2 regions of the Paenibacillus sp. Y930 genome follow, and region 2 is predicted to be linked to the other one. Evidence: riboswitches for the same ligand, from Rfam matches in the RefSeq annotation. Region 2 holds a riboswitch; the other holds the start of a gene.
What was found. A riboswitch is a leader RNA that binds a small molecule or an ion and turns the genes downstream of it on or off. The one in region 2 is predicted to bind cyclic di-AMP.
Positions count from the first base shown of each region.

Region 1: linked by a shared signal. The riboswitch ahead of AC1TO5_RS18460 (C40 family peptidase) and the one ahead of AC1TO5_RS04660 (hypothetical protein) in region 2 are both predicted to bind cyclic di-AMP.

Region 1 covers NZ_JBXCIX010000007.1:130,979-139,434, reverse strand. The annotation lists gene AC1TO5_RS18485 (pseudouridine synthase) at 1-11, shown strand, start outside; gene AC1TO5_RS18480 (flagellar motor protein MotB) at 58-897, opposite strand; gene motA (flagellar motor stator protein MotA) at 890-1,681, opposite strand; gene AC1TO5_RS18470 (hypothetical protein) at 2,100-2,393, shown strand; gene AC1TO5_RS18465 (MFS transporter) at 2,467-3,663, shown strand; gene AC1TO5_RS18460 (C40 family peptidase) at 3,845-4,324, opposite strand; cyclic di-AMP (ydaO/yuaA leader) riboswitch at 4,332-4,477, opposite strand; gene AC1TO5_RS18455 (glutamine--tRNA ligase/YqeY domain fusion protein) at 4,717-6,390, shown strand; gene hisC (histidinol-phosphate transaminase) at 6,406-7,467, shown strand; gene AC1TO5_RS18445 (RrF2 family transcriptional regulator) at 7,792-8,208, shown strand; gene trxA (thioredoxin) at 8,275-8,456, shown strand, end outside.
Region 2 covers NZ_JBXCIX010000001.1:983,821-992,276, forward strand. The annotation lists gene AC1TO5_RS04650 (Glu/Leu/Phe/Val family dehydrogenase) at 1-156, shown strand, start outside; gene AC1TO5_RS04655 (aldolase catalytic domain-containing protein) at 289-1,248, opposite strand; cyclic di-AMP (ydaO/yuaA leader) riboswitch at 1,416-1,577, shown strand; gene AC1TO5_RS04660 (hypothetical protein) at 1,582-2,016, shown strand; gene AC1TO5_RS04665 (branched-chain amino acid aminotransferase) at 2,098-3,168, opposite strand; gene AC1TO5_RS04670 (LysR family transcriptional regulator) at 3,298-4,209, shown strand; gene AC1TO5_RS04675 (ABC transporter permease) at 4,188-4,970, opposite strand; gene AC1TO5_RS04680 (ABC transporter permease) at 4,973-5,776, opposite strand; gene AC1TO5_RS04685 (ABC transporter ATP-binding protein) at 5,773-6,762, opposite strand; gene AC1TO5_RS04690 (hypothetical protein) at 6,968-7,225, shown strand; gene AC1TO5_RS04695 (Gfo/Idh/MocA family protein) at 7,303-8,376, opposite strand; gene AC1TO5_RS04700 (Gfo/Idh/MocA family protein) at 8,393-8,456, opposite strand, start outside.

The DNA.
Region 1 (8,456 bases), on a different contig from region 2:
CGTCAAACTAAAAAAAGGCGTATATACCGATTACACGGTGTATACGCCTTTTCGTAATTATTGTTGTGATTTTACTGCAATACTTTGCGCTTTATTAGTATCAATGAAGTTATGAACGATAGAAAGTTCAACACGACGATTTTTCGCTTTGTTCTCAGCGGAATCATTGTCTACCACAGGGCGATATTCACCATAGCCGACTGGACTGAAGCGTACAGGATCAAGATTATCGTTGGATAGCATAATATCCATGAAACGAACGGCACGCATAACGCTTAGATCCCAGTTGGACTGGAATTTGCTATTGCGGATCGGCGTTGTATCGGTATGACCTGCAACAATAATGTTAAAGTCCGGATATTCATCTAACATATTAGCGATAGTAATAGCTAGCTCTTTACCATCGGTATTAACGATAGCCTCACCGGAATCGAATAACGCATTATCGCGAATCGTAATTAATAATTGTGACATATTCAATGATGTTTCTAGGCTAGTCGTTAGACCGTTAGAAGCGATGTACTCATCTAGTTCTTCCTTCAGCTCACTTAGTTCTTTCTGACTTTTGTCTAGTATATCCTGAATTTCTTCATCTGTTAGCGTTTCTTCTTGTTCAGCGGCGGCATTTTGATCATCTTCATCTTTTGATCCGCCATCTATCTGTTCAACATCAGAACCTTTTTCGATAATAGAAGGCATATCTAGTACGCCTTGACCACTGCTGAATGCAACGCTGAATGCTTTAGATAGCTCATCGAATTTTTTGGTATCAACGGTATTCATAGAATAGAGAACGATGAATAAGGCAAGTAGCAAGGTCATAATGTCTGCATAAGGAACAAGCCATGATTCATCGATATGTTCTTCGTGCTCTTCATGCCTACGCTTTCTACTCAACGTCACCTTCCTCCTTCTGTTTCATTAATTTACGCTCTGTAGGTGTCAAGTAAACAGAAAGCTTTTGCTCAATAGCAATCGTTGAGACGCCAGATTGGATGGATAACAATCCTTCAAGCATCATTAGTCGAATTTGAATTTCTTGCTTAGACAGGCGTTTCAATTTGTTAGCCATTGGATGCCAAAGTACATAACCTGTAAATATACCTAGTAATGTTGCCATGAACGCAGCTGAGATCGCACTTGCAAGCTTATCCATATCGCTCATGTCTGATAAGGCAGCAATTAGGCCGACTACGGCGCCAAGTACCCCTAACGTAGGGGCATAAGTACCTGCTTGAGTGAAGATCAATGCGCCACCCTTATGACGATCTTCTGTAGCAGAAATATCTTCAAGTAATACATCACGTACAAGATCTTGATCATTCCCATCAATAATCATACGCATACCATTTTTCAAAAAGGCATCCTCAATATCATCAACTCTAGTTTCTAGAGCAAGAAGACCTTCACGACGCGTAATTCCTGCCCACTCAACGAATTGCTTAATAAGCTGTTCGCGCTCAGGAAGAGGGTTCTCTTTGAATAATATTTTGAATAATTTACCTACTTTTTTAAGTTCGCTTAAAGGGAAAGCGATGGTTACTGCTCCTACCGTACCGACAATAATAATCATAAAAGCTGCTGGATTGAGAAAAGCACTTAGACTTGCGCCCTTTAATGCCATACCTACTAATAGTGCTACAAAACCTAAAATTAAACCAATCACTGTTGAATTTTTCATATTACACCTCTATTAATCCGTATTCGTCATATTACTACTTCTACTATTATCGTCAAAAGGGTATTGTGAAGTTATAGTTATTTATTAGGAGGGTAGAAATAACTATAAATTTGTCGTAAATGTTACGTAATTTGTTATATTTTATATAGTAACAGTATTATGCGGTAGCGCACAAGATGCTTTATATCTAGCTGGTAGTTATGTAACATAGGTTTTCCGTATTGAAAATAGAATGATAAGTAGACTTATGGCGTTCAAAATGTCGGTAAAGTGCAGACATGCTGAGTGCAATATGTGATAATATGTCGGTATAGGAAGCGCTGTTTGGTAAAAGAATGGTAGGGTTATTGAATCAATGATGACCATTAAGTAGTGAGTAATTCAATATTGTGAGGAATGACAAGGAGGCAATATTATTATGGGTATACGTCATGCAAGAGAATATAATGACATTTTACAAGACTTAACAGAAGCAATAGGTCAAATCGAAGACGGTTTCCGCTTCTTTGAGATGGAAGCTGCAGAATGGGAAGTTCTATCAACGGAGGAAAAACACGAGGTGTTAGAAGCGCTTGCCGATGATGTTTTTTATGGGTTAGGAGAAGAATCTGTCATTGAAGTAGGTTCTGGAACAATAAGTTATAAAGCGGAACATCATATTATTGAGGTGGGGCAAGGTGACAAGGTGTCACAAATCATTCGCTTAATCTAGTAGAGGTAGTTCGAAAAGCGGACTTTGATCACGAATTAATAGTATTTATATTGAAAAGGAGTTTGTCATACTTGTGAGAAAAATTTTATGGCTAGCGTGTTTATCATATCTTGTTATTGGAATTGCACATATTATTGGTGGATCTATTCTTGAGCAGCTAGTGACGCATTATAATGTTTCGTATGCTAGTGGTGGTCAGTGGATTATGAATCAGTTTCTCGGTTTTCTCGTTGGTGTCCTGCTTGGTCCTACGCTATCAGCTAGATTAGGTAAACGGATAACAATTGTTGTAGCAATGGGTGCATTAACGGTTGCCGAAGCATTATATAGTATGTTGTTACCGTGGGAGTGGATGCTAATCGTTGCTCCAGCAGCCGGCTTTGGATTCGGTATGATTGAATCTATTGTAGGTGCACTTATTATTGAAATGTATAAGGATGCGAAGGCATCTGCAATGAGCAAGCTCGAAACTTTTTTTGGGATCGGAGCATTAATTATTCCGTTAGCTGCAGCCTTCTTAATTCGTAATCATATTTGGGAATGGTCATTCCCCATTTTAACGGCAATTAGCGGCATTACATTATTACTATGGCTATGCTTATCCTTCGGAAAAGATATCGATGATCAGCTATCACGGCCAACGAAAGCGCAGCGTCAAGAAGCGGGTGTTCGATTGAAGTATACATCAAGGGCGCTTCCGTTTCTTATTATATCCATGGCATTTTTCTTTTTATATGTAGGGACAGAAATGAGTTTCTCTAATTACTTACCCTCAATATTAATTGAACGTACTACATTATCAGAATCTAGTGCAGCAGGAATGCTGAGCTTATTCTGGGGCTTTATGGTTATTGGTCGAATGTTCTGTGGTATTTTAGCGGATCGCTATGGATATATTCGTTATCTAATAATCTCGATGGTCGGATCGGTCATCGCATTTATTGGGATAGCGGTATTTGAAGGAACAACGGCTATTCTTATTATGATCGCCTTAAGTGGTCTAAGCTTCTCAGGTGTGTTTGGAATTGGCTTGGTATATGTAAACTCTTGTATTTCTGGTATGACAGAACGGACGACAAGCCTGTTAGTAGCTTGTGGCGGAATCGGCGGTGCGCTATTCCCGAGATTAACAGGATGGGTGATGGATAAATATATGGTGTCAGCAACATTGGCACTTATCGCTTGTATTGTCGCTATAATGCTTATATGTATGATCGCTATGATGATAGTCGGTCGTAATCGTGATTTTCAGCAAGTGAAAAGCTCTTAGTTGTACAATGAGGCGGTAGGAAGAACAATCTTCGTACCGCCTTCTGCTATAGAAATAGATTAAAGTAAGCAATGGTATAAATTTGTACAGGCTAGCATAGTGTAGCTAATATATAAAAAAAAGCATTTCAGGAGCACTTCACATAAATGAAGTGTTCTCGAAATGCTTTTTTCGAAAATTATTATTTACTTGCCTTTACATATGTATCGTAGTCTGCATCAGATAAGATGTGACGAGCAGTTACATAACGTGGCTTGTAGTAGGAAGAATCCAATGAATCGATAACTACGCCCTTACTAGAAGAGGCATGGGCGAATTTACCATCACCTACATAAATACCAACGTGAGTAATGCCACCGTTGTTAGAACCGCTAGTATCGAAAAATACTAGATCTCCAGCAACTAAATCTGCTTTAGCAACTTTCGAACCTTCTAAAGCTTGGTCGGCAGAACGTCTTGGCAATTCATAACCCATTTTATCGAATATGTATCTTACAAAACCAGAACAATCAAATCCGCTAGTTGTATTACCACCGTATTTGTATTTTGTTCCTTTTACATCTTCGATGCTCGTAAGCATGGATGAATTTGCGGAAGCGTTTCCCACAGAGAAAGTCAAAAGAACGATAAGTGCTGTAAGCATTAAACTAAACTTCTTCACAATTTAAGACTCCTTCCAAATGTGCCGACGAGGTTAGCTGACGGGTTCGGTTGAAGGTTCCCTATGAGACTAGCAATTATGAATATTCATAATCTAGCTCAATTCACCCCAAATGGATCCCCCGTTTCTTAAGTGATTAAGCTTAAGAATTTGGCAATATAGGCTTACTTGTTACAAGCTTTATCATAGACTGAAAATTCAATTCTGTGTAGAATGTGAGAATATTCTAATGGTTTCTCATTTTATTCTCAGAAATATGACTAGAAAATTTACTAGGCAGATTAGCTTGATCCGGTAATAACATCCGCATTTGCACGCATAAATGGGTGTATTTTCATAAGAATTTGTGTATGATAAGAGGATAATATTCGTTGTGTGAAAGGTTGGTCTATATGGAAAATAGTAATGAAAATAAATCGGTTCCGTCTAATTTCATTAAAAATATAGTAATAGAGGATTTACAAGAGGGGCGGGTTCAGGAAATTCACACGAGATTTCCCCCAGAACCTAATGGATATCTTCATATTGGGCATGCCAAATCTATTTGTTTGAACTTTGAGCTGGCTGATGAATTTAAAGGGAAAACAAATTTACGTTTTGATGATACTAATCCTGTTAAAGAAGATACGGAATATGTAGATTCTATTATGGAAGACGTAAGATGGTTAGGTTTTGAATGGGATGCGTTATTCTTTGCCTCTGATTATTTCGAAGAGATGTATAATCGTGCGGTATTGCTTATTAAGAAGGGTAAAGCATATGTATGTGACCTGACAGCGGAACAAACTCGTGAGCTGCGTGGTACGTTAACTGAACCTGGTAAGGATAGTCCTTATCGTAATCGCAGCGTGGAAGAGAATCTTGATCTATTTGCACGTATGCGTGCAGGTGAATTCGAGGATGGTGCGCGAGTACTTCGTGCCAAAATTGATATGGCTGCTCCTAATATTACATTGCGTGATCCAATATTATACCGCATTGCTCATGTACATCATCATCGTACTGGAGATGCATGGTGCATCTATCCGATGTATGACTATGCGCATCCACTAGGTGATGCGATTGAAGGTATTACTCATTCTATTTGTACATTAGAATTTGAAGATCATCGTCCGATGTACGATTGGGTTATTGAACAATGTGAGATGGAAACACAAACGCATCAATATGAGTTTGCCCGTCTTAACATTACAAATACAATTATGAGCAAGCGCTATTTGAAATCGTTAGTAGATGAAGGCGTTGTTAACGGGTGGGATGATCCTCGTATGCCGACGATTAGTGGTATGCGTCGTCGAGGATACACAGCGGAATCTATTCGTAACTTCTGTCGTGAGATTGGTGTTGCGAAAGCGAATAGCATTATTGATGAACGTAATCTTGAGTTCTTTATTCGTGAAGACTTGAAGATGAAGGCCCCGAGAACGATGGCTGTACTTGATCCGATCAAAGTTGTCATTACGAACTATCCAGAAGGTCAAATCGAATGGTTAGATGCAGAGGTAAACGCAGAAAATCCAGAGATGGGTACGCGTCAAATTCCGTTCTCTCGTGAAATTTATATTGAGCGTGAAGATTTCATGGAAAACCCGCCTAATAAATATTTCCGGTTATTCCCTGGTAATGAGGTTCGTTTGAAGCATGCTTACTTTATTGTATGTAATGATGTGATCAAGAACGAGCATGGTGAAGTTGTAGAGCTTCATTGTACGTACGATGTGGCAACGAAATCAGGCAGTGGCTTCAACGCTCGTAAAGTAAAAGGTACAATTCACTGGGTTGAGGCATCTAGTGCTATTCCAGCACAGTTGAGACTGTTAGAGCCACTTCTAGTAGATGAGACGGATAATAAGGATAAGCCATTATTAGAACGGATCAATCCGAATTCTATGCAAGTCGTGAATGGCTATATTGAACCAAATATGAAGGATGCACAAGCGGGAGATCAGTTCCAATTTTTCCGTCATGGCTATTTCTGTGTGGATAAAGAAAAGAGTAGTGAAGATGTGCTAGTATTCAATCGAATTGTATCGCTGAAAAGCTCATTCGATGCGAAGAAAGCGTAAGGAGAGTCGACAACGGTGAGTAAATATTGGAGTCCGCTAACTACTGCATTGGAACCTTATATACCAGGTGAGCAGCCGAAGGATAAGAAATATATTAAGTTGAATACGAATGAAAATCCTTATCCACCTTCTCCCAATGCGATGGCAGCGATGGCAGGTGCGATTAATGAGGATTTGCGCTTGTATCCTGATCCTAATTGCGAATCACTAGTGACAGCATTAGCAACGCGTCATGGATTACAGCCTAATCAAATATTTGTAGGTAATGGTTCTGATGAAATATTAGCCTTTGCATTCGCATCGTTCTTCGATCCGAGTAAGCCTGTCCTATTCCCTGATATTTCGTATAGCTTTTATAAAGTATATGCGAAGTTCTACGGTATAACGCCGAAGCTTATACCACTGGATGAGCAATTCAACATCAATGTAGAGGAATATGTAGGGGAACATGGTGGCATTATTATTCCGAATCCGAATGCTCCGACGGCAATTCTAATACCACTGGAGCATATTAAGCAATTGCTTGAACAAAGCCCCGAGCAAGTTGTTATTGTTGATGAAGCTTATATCGACTTCGGGGGTCAATCTGCGGTTGTCTTAGTGGATAGCTATCCTAATCTATTAGTTATTCAGACATTGTCGAAGTCTAGATCATTGGCTGGATTACGTGTTGGTTTTGCATTTGGCTCAGCAGAGTTGATCGAAGGCTTGAATCGTACGAAGAACTCATTCAATTCTTATACTTTAGATCGTGTTGCACTTGCGGGAGCAGTAGCTTCTATTGAAGACGAGACCTATTTTGTAGAAATGAATGCAAAGGTCATTGCTACTCGTGAGCGTGTTGTCAAGCAGCTTGAGCAGCTACACTTTTTGGTTACTCCGTCAGCAGCTAATTTTGTATTTATTTCTCACCGCAGTATACCTGCGAAGCAAATATTTGAGCAATTAAGAGCAGAAGGCGTGCTTGTACGTTACTTTGCCTCACCACGTATTGATAATTTTTTACGTGTAAGCATTGGAACGGAAGAAGAAATGGATGCATTTATTAAAGCAATACAGAAATTAACGGTACAATAAATAAGTATGAATACCAGTAATAACAAGCTAGTTATAGCTAATGAGTGCTAGTAATGATTGATAAAAAGCAGTCTGAATCACTTAAAATGCACCTCTAATTGTTAGTGATGTCTAACTTTTCGGGGTCACTTCACAAGTGGTCGGACTGCTTTTTTTTGCTGTATCGTATCCACCAGCGTGATAATAGTGAAATAATGACAGATTGATGGCTTGTGCATAAAGGATGACAAAACGTTGAACACTATAGAAAGTGGATTCACTGTTATTGACAATTCTAACTGTAACGTTTATTATTACAGTATAACGCAGGGAGGACCACTTAAAGTGAATAGTGAATTTACAATTGCAGTGCATAGTTTAGTCTATTTGGCTAATTTGCCAGATAACATGGCTAGTAGTGAGATGATTGCTGATAATGTTGGTACTCATTCTGCGCGTATTCGTAAAGTCATGAGTGGTATGCGTCGTAGTGGCTTTGTTAATACAAGAGAAGGTTCTGGTGGCGGGTATCGACTTACTATTGATCCTAGCACTGTAACACTGGCGGATATTTACCGCGTGATGGCTCAAGGATCGCTCATTCCAAGCTGGTGCTCAGGTAATCCTGATGGTGACTGTATGGTTGGCTCGAACATGAATTCTGTTATGTATGGCATCTTTTGTACAGCAGAGAAGAAGTTAGAAGAACATTTCAGCGATATTACAATTAGTGATGTGCTTAAGCAAATTCACAGTTGTTAAGTTTCACCGCATGGTGTGAAGGGATTTTCCCATAATCATATATATTAGTTAGAGAGGATGATTGTAATGGCAATTTCATTAACTAAAGATAATTTCAACCAATCCATCGAGAGCGGAGTAGCGCTAGTAGATTTCTGGGCTCCATGGTGCGGACCTTGTAAAATGCAACTTCCAATCGTTGAAGAACTAGCTACTGAACTTGAAGGTCAAGCAGTAATCGGTAAAATCAACGTTGACGACCAACCTGA
Region 2 (8,456 bases):
CGTGTATACGAGTTACTTTATGAGAAGATGCAAAGAACATTAGATCAAGTATTTCCGCTGTTTTTCAGTCAAAATCATCAGCTTCGCCAATGTTGCTACAATCATGCGGTGATGAGGTTGTCCCAGGTTCTCTACCGTCAAGGCAAGCTCTACTGACTCCGACGTCAGAATGACTTACAGCGTTGCTGCTGACTTCGCATAGGCTGTGTATCGGATAAAGGATAATATAATAAAAAAACCTAACAAAAAAAAGGTTAGTTCATCTCTGAACTAACCTTTAGGTTACACTTATTTATTTGCCATTTCTGGAGTTGTAAGTTGATCATAGAATTCTACGTATTTATCTTTGTCCTCTGAGTTTCTAAGTGCCATCGCAGAACGTGGATGCTCATCAAGTACACCAGTTACCATGTACGGAATATTGTAACCCCACTCTACTTTGTCACGCATAGGAACCATATGCTGCTCGATCATATCAAGCACAGGACGAATATTGTATTTTGTATTTTGAAGCTCTGTTACTAGCAGCTCAGTGTTACAGTTACCTGCAGCACGACCCATACCGTATACAGATGCATCAAGCAGTTCAACACCTTTACCACCAGCAAGAAGCGTATTAGCAAAAGCAAGTTGAAGGTTATTATGAGCGTGAACGCCTAGACGTTTGTTAGGAAGATGCTCAAGGAATTTATCAACCAAATAACTCATATCATTTGGCTTCATACTTCCGTAAGAGTCAACGATATATACAAAATCAACAACGCTATTGTTAATTAATTCGAATGCTTCGATCATTTGATTTTCAAGAACATTAGACAACGCCATAATATTAATTGTTGTTTCATATCCACGGTCATGGAAAATTTGAACTAGTTCAAGAGCTTTGTCCACATCTTGAATATAACAAGCAACACGGATTAGATCAATCATACTCTCACTACGAGGCAAAATATCATTTTCATCAACGCGACCGATATCTACAAGCGCAGAAAGCTTCGTTTGACCTTTATTAGGAATTACTGTTCTAAGAAAGTCATCATCAAGGAATCTCCATGGACCAGCTTGGTCAGCACCCTTTAGCAATTTAGGAGAGTTTTTATATCCAATTTCCATATAATCAACGCCAGCTTCATTCAAGCTATTGTACAAATGTTGAACAAATTCAACACTGAAATCCCAATTGTTCACAAGTCCGCCATCGCGAATCGTACAGTCTACAATTTTACAATGATTAGTTTTGGATTGCATATCTTATACTCCTTTTATTCAGAACATAGTTCATTTTTTAATCATCATACTTGAATTTCATAAATAACGCAAAATAAAAATAATTGTGCACTTATGTATCAACTGAATCTTTTCGCTTATCAATAGCTTGGTTTCGTTTACAAATATGTATTAACAAAGTAAACTAATATTATATTTCGCTTAATTTTTCGTATGAAAAAGCGGGGGAACCAAACAGAATCGATTTTTTTTCGATTTTAAGGGGTGAATCAAGTCTAATTTATAGACAGTAGGGCCACTCTCTAGCCCGAACCCGACAGCTAACCTCGTCAGCGTGAAAAGGAGAGATGTGCAATGACAATTTGTCCATCTAATGATTTTCAAAATTCACCAACAGATTCAATAATTTTTCAATTGCAGCGAATCGAAATTTTCGTCATTCCTGCACTTGCCATCGATGCCAATGGTTATCGTGTATGTCTGAGAATTTCAAGCAGTAGAGGTTATGGCTGGAGTGAAATCTTCGTCGACGATTCCGAAATTAGCTTTGATCTACAAGATTGGGAGCACCAACTCGCCACGTTTATCGGTCCATGTTCTATTCATACTCTTGCGGAGCTAATCTCCTCTCAATTACAACAATCAACCTTTTATGATCAACGTGCGATTTATCTATTCACTAATGCATTACATCAAGTTAATTTTTTACCTGATTCAGATAGCAATTCAGAGGTTGATGAAGAGTTAATATTAAGACGTCGAGCTGTTGCTTACTTGTCTATACGTTAACAAAAAATCCCCTGCTATATGGCGATACTGTAATGATCCTTTGTCATTACAATCCATAAGGCGGGGGATTTTTATATGTTATTATGAGTCTAAGCTAACTACCCAACCGAATGGATCTTCAACTTTACCCGTTTGAATACCAGTAATTGTATCGTACACTTTTCCTGAGATTTCACCGATGTTGCCATTATTAATAACTAGTTTTTCACCATGATAATTTAATTCTCCAATAGGTGAAATAACTGCCGCTGTACCTGTACCAAAAGCTTCCTCTAGCTCGCCTTTATGATGAGCCTCGACTATTTCTTCAATAGATATACGACGTTCTTCAACCGGAACGCCCCAATGCTTCAGCAATGTAATAACTGAATTACGAGTAATTCCATCGAGAATACTACCATTTAGCATTGGTGTATGAATGACACCATTAATTTTGAAAAATACGTTCATGCTACCTACTTCTTCAATATAACGTCTGTGCACGCCATCCAGCCATAGAACTTGAGAATAACCCTGCTCCTTTGCTTGCTCTTGCGCATTGAGTCCCGCAGCGTAGTTACCTGCTGTTTTCGCTTCACCTACACCACCTGCAACTGCACGTACAAACTCAGATTCCACGTGGATTTTAACAGGATTAACCCCTTCAGTATAGTACGCACCTACAGGAGACATAATGATCATAAATAGATAGTTTTGTGATGGATTTACACCAAGAGTTGCCTCTGTAGCAATAATGAATGGACGAATGTAGAGACTCGTTCCTTCTACACTTGGAACCCAATCTTGATCAACCTTCAATAATTCCATCAAACCATTGTAAGCCATATTTTCATCAAGATGCGGAATACTTAGACGAGCGTTTGAACGGTTAAGACGCTCAAAGTTTTTCTTAGGACGGAATAGCTTAATTCCATTGTCCGTTCGATAAGCCTTCATCCCTTCAAATACCGTTTGACCATAGTGGAATACTTTTGCAGCAGGGTCCATTGAAATGTTTTGATAAGGTACAACTCTGCCTGAGTGCCAGCCTTGACCTTCTGTATATTCTAAAATAAACATATGATCAGTATAATAATGACCGAAGCCAAGCTTTGTTTCATCAAGTTTAGATTTAAGATTTGTCGAACGTTCAACCTTAATAGTATGATCCATTATGAAATTCTCTCCTTAGAAATTGTTTTCTTAATTGAATGATACCATGGTTTCCCGTATATTTATAATATCTATATTATGTTGTTGCCATACCTTAAAGGTATGACCGCATCGAGGGGAAGCGTTGTCATGGATATACGTCAATTGAAATACTTTTTGACTATTGCTCGCGAAGGTCAAGTTACACGCGCAGCGAAAATATTGAATATGGAGCAACCACCGCTAAGTCGTCAATTGAAACAAATAGAGGATGAGCTAGGTGTCCGGTTGTTTGATCGTCACGGTAAAGGTTTGCAGTTAACCGATGCTGGCATCGTACTGAAGCAAAAAGCCGAAACACTTATTTCGCAATTTAATGAGACGATCGAAGAGATGAAGGAGCTCCAGGAGGGCGTTCGTGGCGTGTTGTCGATCGGCGCTGTATTTTCCTGCATTTCCCTACTCCCGCAGCCGATCGAGCAATTTAGAAGGCTCTATCCTCAAGTAAATTTCAAAATATTAGAAGGCGATCATTATTATTTGGGTGAACAGCTAGAAAAACGAGCCATTGATATTGTATTCGCTCGTCTACCGTTCGAAGCACTTACTGATCCTAAGCAGCTTGCTGTAATGCCATTACCCTCTGATCCGTTCGTCGTTGTCATTCCTAGCAAATGGGATCAATATCGCAATACGAAGCAGTTTCAGATCGAGGAGCTTGCAGGTTTACCGCTGTTAACGCTGAAAACAGATCAAACGACTCATATGCATGAACAGGTTATTGCCGCTTGTCGCAAACATCATTTCGAGCCTAATATTATATGCGAATGCTCATCTGTAGCGATTACCATTGCCCTTATTGCTGAAGGAATTGGCATTTCACTTTTGCCACGCTCGGTTATGCATTCCTTTATGGACCCTCGTGTTAGAATGATCCCACTATCGAATGAGGAACTACAATCCGATATCGGCATCATCTGGCATAAAGATCATTACTTAACGAAAAGTGCCCGCTTCTTTATCGAATCGATCCGTGAAGATCATGATCCAGTTGAACGATAATGCTTTACACCAAATTGCCATATCAAGTAACAAGGAATGAGAAATAGTGAGCCACCGAAAGGAATAAGCATCGCTTGCCACAACGGAGCTTCCACTTTGTCTAAAATCATTTGCAATGGGATATAACTCACTAATCCGAATGGAATAATGAATGTAAATAGCTTCATTACCCACTTTTCATAAATATTAAGCGGATACTGGGCCATCTCACGCCCACCATCTGTAAATACATTAGCAATTTCTAACCCTTGCACCGTCCAAAAGCATAGTGTTGCCGCCAGCATAAATATGCCAATAAAAATACATACACCATTAACAATCATGAACAGAATAATAAGGATATACTGCCAATGCCATAGCTGTGGGAGCTGGCTAATAGCATAGATAAGTACGATCAAACTTTGCAACAAACGACCGATTCTTGTAAATTCGAATGCTGAACCGAGAACTTGTAGTACAGTATGTCGTGGACGTAACAATAGTCGATCAAAGTCTCCGCGAATAATAAGCGAAGAAAAACTATCGAACCCTCTAGCGAAGCATTCACTTAATGAAAACGATTGGTGAATGATTGCAAAGCATAAAGCAACCTCGGCAAAGTTCCAGCCTTGCAGCGTTCCAAACTTCTCGAACATGAAATATAAGCCTGCAAATATTGTAAACGGAATGAAAAATTGCCCGATACTTAACATGAGAAAAGAACCTTTATATTGCAGCTGGGCACGTAAATGCATGATTAAATATTTATAATATAATGTCATAGCTAGCCTCCTTGAATAACAACTGCACGGACAGCTTTATTCATTATCCAATATCCGACAGCGAGTATAACCACTAGCCAACCTAATTGATTACAAATTCCGATTATAAGCTCACTACCTTGTACATGCTCATTAAATACACGGAATGGGAAATCTACCGTCCAGCGAAATGGAAAGGCATATGTAATGAGTTGCATCCACTGTGGCATTAGCGGTATGGGAATAACAAGACCAGCTAAAAACTCTCCCAACACTGCAAATAGTAGCACTGAGCCCGTTGGTGACATTGTCCAAAACACAGAGATATAGATGAGCATTGAGATCGCAACAACTAAAAGTAATGCTAGCAATAAAGTAACGACAAAAGCTAGAAAGGTAATCCAATGAGATGGAATCGTTAGTCGATATGGTTCCGGAATTAATAATACAATGATCGTCACTGGTACGCAGCGTAGCGTCATATTCGCTACACGCTGGGCTAGTAGCTTACTATACCAGAAAGGATAGATCGAGCTTGGACGACATAATTCATAGGCGATATTGCCACTTGTTATTAATTCAAAAATTTCAGGATCACGCACCCATAGCATAACAAGCGATAGGCATATTTGCTGCAACCAAATATAAGATACGACTTGTTGTAAAGAAAGATCCGGCTCTGCTGGTGCTTGATTGTAAAAGGCGATATAGATCATGATGAATATGAAGCCAAAAAACAATTGTGTTGCTATGCCAGCATAAGCTGCTGTACGATACTGCAAACCATTCAAAAAGCGAATTCTCCATACCGAAGTGTATGTTCTCATACCGAATGCTCCTTATAAAGCGACAAAATTAAGTCCTCAATCGGGATCGCTTGTACCGTAAAATCAGTTACTTCAATTTGCGCAGTTAACCATTGAATACATTGAGGCACAGTACATAACTCAGTATTTACAGCAAGTGATAATTTCTCTTCACTTTGCTCGATCAACGTAATACCTGGTAAGATTTCATCGACTAGATGTCCACTGTAAGCCACTTGAACAATTTTCCCTGTACCATAGCGCTGTTGTAATTGTGATAACGTTCCATCGAATAGTAGCGTTCCTTTGCCGATCATCATAATCCGATGCGCTAACGCCTCAATATCATTCATATCATGCGTCGTTAAAATGACCGTAACACCATAGCGCTCGTTAATCTCTTTCACAATCGATCGGACCGCAATTTTACTATCCGCATCTAAGCCAATCGTCGGTTCATCTAGAAACAATATGGAAGGTTTATGGAGTAAAGATGCGGCAAGCTCACAACGCATGCGTTGACCAAGGCTAAGCTGCCTTACAGGGGTATGTAATATATCCGCGAACTTCAACAAATTTGTTAATTCCTCTAACGTTTCAATATATTGCTGTTCCGGTATACGATATATATCTCTAAGGAGCTGGAAGGAATCAATAACTGGCACATCCCACCACAACTGAGATCGCTGTCCAAATACAACACCAATTCTAGCTACATATTTTTGCCGATCTAACCACGGCGTCATATTCATAACGCTGCAGCTACCGCTATCTGGGAGCAACACCCCACTCATAATTTTGATCGTTGTTGATTTGCCCGCTCCATTGGGACCGATATAACCAACAATTTCACCTTGCTGCACTTGAAAGCTAATATTCTTCAATGCTTCAATAACTTTATAATCTCGCTTAATCAGCGCTTTGAACGCTTCCTTTAAGCCCCCTTTACGTATAGCAACTTGATAGGATTTACTAATTCCGTGCAATGAAATGATAGGCTTATCCATTCCTTCCCTCCTTTTTTTTTAATAGAGCGTGATCACAGTTGGGCTTTTTGAACATCCTCTAACATGATCGGACTTATTACTATATATTAATTTGCACACGCTTTCAACAGTTCTTTTCGAGAATAACTGCTCATATTGAACGAGCCGTTATTCATAAGATCGTAAAGAACACTCGTGACCTCTAGTCGTGAGAGGAATTGATGCATTGAAGATGGATGATTACCATTATGCGATCGGAGGCTGTCCATTGATGTTATCACTAGCGCGCCCTCAAAATGTTACTTTTCAAGTTTATATTTTTCGAATGAGTTTAATAAAGCGTTATTTTGCGCTTGATATTATAGGGGGACTTGCATTTTATATGGTAGGAAGAATGGTATTCGGCAGTGAATTACTTGGAATTGGATGTAATATAGTAGTCTCTCAGATGCTTCAATATATTGTGCCTATAAGTTCAAGTTAACTCCATAGAAAAATATGCCTATATATCCGCACGTCCAGATATATAGGCATATTCATTTAAACTAATATCCTGCTTACTTATTCCACAACAACTGCTTGTTGCTGAGCTAACAACGTCAATTCAGCTACTTTGAAAATATGATTCTGTGTCATAGCGTTCTCCGTACCATGTAAACAATCAAGTATGAACTTTCCGAAGAATGGAAAACCTACTTTACCTTGCAAATTCCAATATTGCTCACCTTGCTTATTCACTAGAAATAGATGATCTCCACCTGCAGACTTTGTTATATCTACATACTTTCGCAGTTCAATATAACCTTCCGTCCCAAGTATAATCGTTCGACCATCTCCCCAACTACTTAATCCGTCAGGTGTCAACCAATCGACACGAATATATGCTGTAGCACCATTAGCCCCTACCAGATGTGTATCGCCAAAATCCTCAAGCTCAGCTCGATGTTTATTATTGTAGTTAGCAACTTGGCTTGAGGTTATGCGAGCGTCATTATTTCCCGAGAAATAAAGAAATTGCTCGATTTGATGAGATGCGATGTCGCATAATATGCCTCCATACTGCTCTTTATTGAAAAACCAGTCTGGTCTACTAGCTTCATTAAGGCGATGTGGCCCTAGCCCGATCATCTGAATAACTCTACCGATTGCTCCTTGCTGAATCAGCTGCTCTGCAAACACAGCACTTTCAACATGAAGTCGTTCACTGTAATACACTGCATATTTACAATTTGTTCGAGCTACAGCTTCCTTAACCTGCTCCAATTGTGCCAATGTCGTAAACGGTGCTTTATCTGTAAAGTAATGCTTACCCGCTTCCATTACTTTAATACCTAACCCCGCTCGTTCATTCGGTATCGCCGCTGCTGCCACTAATTTAATTGTAGCATCCTCTAATATTTGCATTAATGAGCTCGCAATTTGAACAGTAGGATATGTAGCGACAAACTGTGCAACCCTTTGCTCATCCTCGTCATATACCCATTTCAAAGTAGCACCTGCTTCAATTAACCCATTGCACATGCCATATATATGTCCATGATCTAATGCGATCGCCGCGAATTGAAATTCCCCTTGTTCCACGACATGATCTGGCTTTCCAATAGGTGCATAGTTCATGCCATCGCTATGATTCACTATACTTTCCATATCATCACCCCTGAAATTTTGATTTTGCGATCTTTTCTTCTAAATGAGCAAGGTATTTGTCCTCGTCA